2 regions of the Microbacterium bandirmense genome follow, and region 2 is predicted to be linked to the other one. Evidence: predicted binding sites of a transcription regulator. Region 2 holds the regulator's gene; the other holds the start of a gene.
What was found. The regulator LexA, encoded in region 2, represses DNA repair genes until DNA is damaged. The targets are predictions, from matches to a motif close to TCGAACANNTGTTCGA.
Positions count from the first base shown of each region.

Region 1: a site for LexA is predicted at 1,650-1,665, ahead of WDU99_RS03305 (HNH endonuclease signature motif containing protein). Genes of this name have one in related genera too.

Region 1 covers NZ_JBBDGM010000002.1:256,476-259,884, reverse strand. The annotation lists gene WDU99_RS03315 (S66 family peptidase) at 1-872, shown strand, start outside; gene WDU99_RS03310 (hypothetical protein) at 984-1,358, opposite strand; gene WDU99_RS03305 (HNH endonuclease signature motif containing protein) at 1,695-3,062, shown strand; gene WDU99_RS03300 (YdcF family protein) at 3,116-3,409, shown strand, end outside.
Region 2 covers NZ_JBBDGM010000006.1:30,316-33,724, forward strand. The annotation lists gene WDU99_RS08215 (histidinol-phosphate transaminase) at 1-728, opposite strand, end outside; gene WDU99_RS08220 (LysM peptidoglycan-binding domain-containing protein) at 773-1,135, opposite strand; gene lexA (transcriptional repressor LexA) at 1,438-2,124, shown strand; gene metE (5-methyltetrahydropteroyltriglutamate--homocysteine S-methyltransferase) at 2,231-3,409, opposite strand, start outside.

The sequences.
Region 1 (3,409 bases), on a different contig from region 2:
CGTCACCCGTCAGCGCAGCCGCGGTCGACCGCGCTCGCGAACTGACGGACTTCCTGACCGATCCGCGGGTGCGGGCGGTCGTGCCGCCATGGGGCGGAGAGCTGGCGATCGATCTGCTCCCGCTGCTCGATTGGGATGCCATCTCTGAAGCGGAGCCCACCTGGTTCGTCGGCTTCTCCGACATCTCCACGCTGATCACCCCGCTGACACTGCGCACCGGCATTGCGACGCTGCACGGCAGCAACATGATGGACACGCCCTACCGTCCACCCGCCGGACTGCTGCACTGGCTCGACATCGCCACGCTGGGCCCTGACAGCACGTTCACACAGACGTCTCCGGGGCGGTTCCGCGCGCATGGCTGGGACGATTACGTCGGGCACCCCGAGGTCTCGGAGATGACTCTGGATTCGTCCGGATCGTGGACGCGCTTCGACGACGGCCCCGGTGCCGTGGATGTCTCGGGCCGCCTGATCGGCGGCTGCATCGACACCCTCTGCAACGTCGCCGGCTCGCCATTCGGCGAGATCGCGGAGTTCGCGCGCCGCTTCGCGCCGGAGGGGCTGCTGGTGTACATCGAGGCATCGGGTGACGACGACGCCGTGGCGATGTGCCGCCAGCTGCACGGCATGCGTCTGGCGGGCTTCTTCGAACACGCCAACGCCGTGCTCGTCGGCAGGACGCGGGCTGCCGACGAGCCGCACATGACCGTGCGTCATGCTGTTCGTGACGCCCTGGGTGGGCTCGGCGTGCCCATCATCGGCGATGTCGAATGCGGCCACGTGCAGCCGTTCATGCCGATCGTTAACGGTGCGCTCGGGCGCGTCCGCCACGGTGCCGGCGAATCGAGCCTGACACAGACCCTTGTGTGAGTGTCCGATCTCACGAGATTTGTCGGTTGGTGAGACTGAGCATCCCCGCAGTCGGTTTCGGCACGGGGTTCCGGCAGGTGGGAAGGTGAGCTGAGGAAACCGTCCGCGGGGCTAAGCGCGGTTCCACTCTGGTAGTGGGTACTCACTGATGGGAGGTTGCGTGGCAAGGACCACGATCAGCGGCCCCAGTACAAGGATCGTGCTCAGCCCGACGACGATCCAAACCGTAGCTTTCCGCGCGCGCGTCGGGCGTTCGCCGCGCAGCCCCATCGGCATGGCAGCTAGCAGCAACACGACCCAGACCACGAGTGCGATGATGCCCATCCCGATACCGATCGCCCGCTCGCCGTCATCCGAATCGGAGTACTCGATGACCGTCAGACCTGGGCCCGCCAACGTGAGGCCGGATACTCCGAGCATCAGATCGCCGAGAAGTCCGAAAAGCGTCGCTAGGATGGCGAGGGAGACAACGCCGACGATGCGCATGGCGTTCATTTTGTCACGTGACGGGCACATCAGCCCAAAGCCGGACGATCACTCCCGGGGGATTACAGTGGGCGGTCACCCACCCCTCCTGAGCAGGTGTGCTGCACCGTAGCCAGCGTCAGGAAAAGAGCTGGCGAAGCGCGTCGAGGTCGCCGGAGTCGACGATCTTCTGAACGGCGTCGATGGTTTCCTCGTTGGTGAACATGCCCTTGAGGGTGTCGTTCTAAATTGCCCGCACGGCCCGCGTCAGCTTCGTGATCTTTCCGTGATGCACAGAGGCCGGATTCGGCCTCGTACGGGCGTTCGAATGTCGGTGGCTGCTGGTGCAATAGACATATGGCAGCGCTGGCGGATGTGACGGTGGAGCAGGTGACCACGCTCGATGAGCTGGTCGACCTGGCCCGTGACCTGGAGCGCTCGATCAGCAGCCTGCAGGCGGCCCGAGACGGCGTGCTGGCCTTGGCATCGCGGTGGGCGCTGAGCGCGGCGGGGGATGCTGATGAAGCCGACATCTCGATGCGGGCGGTGGCCGCGGAACTGGCCACGGCGCTGCGGGTGAGCGACCGCACCGTGCAGCGGCGCATGCTGGCCGCCGAGCTGGCGGTGGAGCGGTTCCCGCTGGTGTGGCAGGCGCAGGGCGCCGGGCGGATCAGCGCCGGGCACGCCCGGGTGATCATCGACGCCGGCGAACACATCGAGGATCCCGACGCTCGGGCGGAGTATTCGGCGCGGGTGCTGGAGTTCGCCGAGGACGAGTCGCCGAACCGGGTGCGCCCCGTCGCGGAGCGGATCGCCCAGCAGTACCAGGCCCGCACGATAGAGGAACGCCATCAGGACGCGCGCGAGCAGCGCAGTGCCTGGGCGAAGGATCACCCTGACGCGATGGCCGAACTGCACCTGTACGGCCCCTCCGCGCTGATTCATGGGGCGTTCGATCGGCTCACCACCATGGCCAAGGCCGACTCCGAAGCAAGCGCCGCCGGTTCAGACGACGATGGCTCGGATCCGCGCACCCTGAACCAGAAGCGCCTCGACATCGCGATGGATCTGCTTCTGACCGGTGCACCGACCGGACATGACACCGAAGACGGTCTGCTTTCCGCGATCACTGCGAACATCAGCATCACCATCCCCGCGCTCACCCTGATCGGGCGTGCGGGCGGTATCGCGTCACCCGCGGCAGAGTTGGACGGGCGCGGACCGATCGACCCGCACACGGCACGACTGCTCGCCGGGGCCGCGTCCGGGTGGGATCGACTGCTCACCCACCCGTTCACCGGCGTGCTGCTGGCCACCGACCGATACCGGCCCGGCCAGAGACTGCGACGGCAGCTGCGGGCGCGCGATCAGCGCTGCCGATTCCCCACCTGTCGGATGCCCGTGCGCGACAGCGACCTCGATCACACCCACGACGCCGCGCTCGGCGGACCGACCGAAGAGGGAAACCTCGCGGCGCTGTGCCGGCGACATCACACCCTCAAGCACCACTCCCCCTGGCACGTCACCCAGCTCGGCGACGGGCTGCTCGAATGGACCAGCCCCACCGGCCACGCGTACATCGACAAACTTCCGCCGCAGAACACCGTGACGTTCGCCGATGCCGATCCCTCCGCCGATGCACAGGTCGATCTCGAGTCGGACGACCCCGGCGACCACCACGACCCCTGGGCCGCGGTGCCGGCCGCTGCGCTCGCTCCCTTCTGACCGTGACGAGCTCTCCCTTCTGAGCCCGAGAACCGGCGTCTAGGGTTGCGGTTGTGCCGGTCTCACGTCTCACCCGCATCGCGGCAGCAGTCTGCGCCGCAGCATCCGCCGTCTGGCTGTGGGCGGAATACGTCGACAGGCGGGCCAGCAGCCGCCGACTCGGCGCGCCTGCCCCGATTTCGACCACCGCGAGCCGCCGACCACCCACCGGCGGACCGGCAGTCGGCAGCCCACGCACCGACGTCGTCGTCGTGCTCGGCTTCCGCAACCGCGGCGAGCGCGCGAACATCGTCAACCGGTTCCGCGTGCGCGCGGGCATCCGATCGCTCGACCCGACGACCGCACAG
Region 2 (3,409 bases):
GCCGGGTCCGCTGCGACGTAGCCGACGCGGGCGCCCGCGAACGCGAAGGCCTTGCTCATCGTGCGCGAAACCGCCAGCCGTGGGCGACCGTGCAGCAGGGTCACCGCCGATACCGCCTCGTGGGGGGCGAACTCGAAGTAGGCCTCGTCGACGATCACGACCCCGCGCGCGGCCTCGTACACGGCCTCGATCACGTCGAGCCCGAGCGGGGTGCCCGTGGGGTTGTTGGGTGCGCACACCATGACGACGTCCGGATCCGCGGCGGCCACCTGTGCCGCAGCATCGTCGGGACTCAGCGAGTAGTCGTCGTCGCGAGTGCCGGCCACCCAGCTCGCACCGGTGCCCTGGGCGATCAGCGGGTACATCGAGTAGGTCGGCGCGAACCCGAACACCGTGCGTCCGGGTCCGGCGAAGGCCTGCATGATGTGCTGCAGCACTTCGTTGGACCCGTTGCCCGCCCAGATCTGATCGGCGGTCAACCCGTGTCCGAGGTACTCGGCGAATCCCTCGCGGAGCGCCGTGAACTCGCGGTCGGGGTACCTGTTGACATCGCGCAGAGCGAGGGCGATGTCATCGAGGATGTCACTGGCGACCTCATCGGGAACCGGATGCGTGTTCTCGTTCACGTTCAGCGCGACGGGCAGAGGAGCCTGCGGGGCGCCGTAGGGAGTGAGTCCGCGAAGGTCATCGCGGAGGGGCAGCTCATCGAGGGAGGTCACCCTTCCCATCGTAGAGCGGGTGGCCGTGAGTGGAGGCTCGATGACGCCGGGCGTCAGCTCGTGTAGGCGGTGGGAATGGAGATCTCGGCACCGACCTGGATCGCACCGGAGCTGAGGTTGTTCAGGCGCTTGATGTCTTCGATGACCACGCGCGGGTCTGCGCCGGGTGCCGCTTCAGCGGCGATCGACCACAGGCTGTCACCCGGCAGCACGGTGACCGACTCGAACGAGACCGGCTCGCTGTGAGAGCCGGACGCGAGCGCCGAACCGCCGGCGAGCACTGAGAAGGCGATGCCCACCGCGACGGGAAGGGCCGCCGCCACCGCGAGCACCCGGCGACCACGGGCGGTGATCCGCAGCCGGGTGGCCATCGGGACCGGTCGGCTCGTCGTCGCCTGGATTCCGATCGTGCTCATGGTGACTCCTCTGCTCTCCCCGCCATGGGGTGGAAGTGGTACAGCTTTCGCATCCGGCATCCGGCCGGGGATGCCGGATGCGAAGCTACGTACCGAACTTATCTTCGATATCGAACATCTGTCAAGACTTCTTCGAAACCACACCCGTGACTTTGTCGACACGCTCGAACAGATCTTCCGATTCGGGCATGTTCTCGGATACGGTTTCGATGAAGACAGCCCACCATGGGCCACCGACATTCGAACCGGAACGCCGCGCAGCCGCGGTTCCCGCACCGGCAGGAACGCACGAAGGAGCACCGATGAGCGACACCCCCGCCCCCGCATCCGAGGCTCCGCGCACACGGCGTCGCAAGAATCTCAGCGCCAAGCAGATGGCGATCCTCGAGGTGATCCAGACGTCGATCGCCCGGCACGGCTACCCGCCGAGCATGCGCGAGATCGGCGACGCCGTCGGCCTGAAGTCACTCTCCAGCGTGACCCATCAGCTCGGCCAGCTCGAGCTCAGCGGCTACCTGCGCCGCGACCCGGGCAAGACGCGGGCCATGGAGGTGCTGATCGACCTGCCGGGCTCCGGCACCGAGAACCCCGCCGACACCTCGCCGACCGTCGGCGACGCCGCGCTCGTGCCCCTGGTCGGTCAGATCGCCGCCGGGGTGCCGATCACCGCCGACCAGCAGGTCGACGAGATCTTCCCGCTGCCGCGCCAGCTGGTGGGCAAGGGCGACCTGTTCATGCTCAAGGTCAGCGGCGAGTCGATGATCGATGCCGCGATCTGCGACGGGGACTGGGTCGTGGTGCGCACACAGAACACCGCCGAGAACGGCGAGATCGTGGCCGCCATGATCGACGGCGAGGCCACGGTCAAGACGTTCCGCCAGCGCGATGGCCACACCTGGCTGCTCCCCCGCAACTCCGCCTTCGAGCCGATCCTGGGCGACGATGCCGTGGTGCTCGGCAAGGTCGTGGCGGTGCTGCGCGCGGTCTGATCCACGCCCCCTCTGAACGCCGACGCCCCCTTCCAGATGCGCATCTGGGAGGGGGCGTCGACGGTGCGAGGGGGCGTCGGTGGATATCGCCTCGCGTATGCGCGGCTCAGACCGCGACCGACACGTCCTCACGCACGCGGCGGGTGGCCTCGACGATGTTGCGCAGCGAGGCGACCGTCTCGTCGTAGCCGCGGGTCTTCAGCCCGCAGTCGGGGTTGACCCAGAGCTGGCGCACGGGCAGCGCGTCGACGGCGCGACGCAGCAGCACCTCGATCTCGTCCACGCCGGGAACCCGCGGCGAGTGGATGTCGTAGACTCCAGGGCCGATGCCGTGATCGAATCCGTTCGCAGCGATGTCGTCGACCACGTCCATCCGGCTGCGAGCGGCCTCGATCGAGGTGACGTCGGCATCCAGCGCGCGGATCGCGTCGATGACGACGCCGAACTCCGAGTAGCAGAGGTGCGTGTGGATCTGGGTGGCGGCCGCCGCACCGCCGGTGGCGAGACGGAACGAGCCGACCGACCAGTCGAGGTATGCCGGCTGGTCGATGCTCTTCAGCGGCAGCAGTTCGCGCAGCGCCGGCTCATCGACCTGGATGATGCCGATGCCGGCCGCCTCCAGGTCGCCGATCTCGTCGCGCAGCGCGAGGGCGACCTGGTTGGCCGTCTCGCCCAGGGGCTGGTCGTCGCGCACGAACGACCACGCGAGGATCGTCACCGGGCCGGTCAGCATGCCCTTGACCGGCTTCACGCTCAGCGACTGCGCGTACGACGCCCACGACACGGTGATGGGCGCAGGACGCGACACGTCGCCCCACAGGATCGACGGACGCGTGGCGCGCGATCCGTAGGACTGCACCCAGCCGTGCTGGGTCACCGCGAAGCCGTCGAGGTTCTCGGCGAAGTACTGCACCATGTCGTTGCGCTCGGGCTCGCCGTGCACGAGCACATCGAGGCCCAGATCCTCCTGCAGCGCGACGACGCTGTCGATCTCGCGCTTGAGGAAGTCCTCGTAGTCGTCGGCGGGCAGCTCGCCGCGAGTGAACTGCGCGCGGGCGCGGCGGATGTCGCCGGTCTGCGGGAACGATCCGATGGTGGTCAGCGGCAGCGCCGGCAGGCCCAGCGCCCGCTGCGCCTCCTCGCGCGCCTCATAGGGTGCGCGTGCGAAATCGGCATCCGCCAGCGTGCGCCCGCGCACGGCGCCGTCGCGAACGCCCGGCGCATCCCGACGGTCGGCGAGTGCGGACGACGCCGCCTGCAGCTCCTCGGCGATGGCATCCGCACC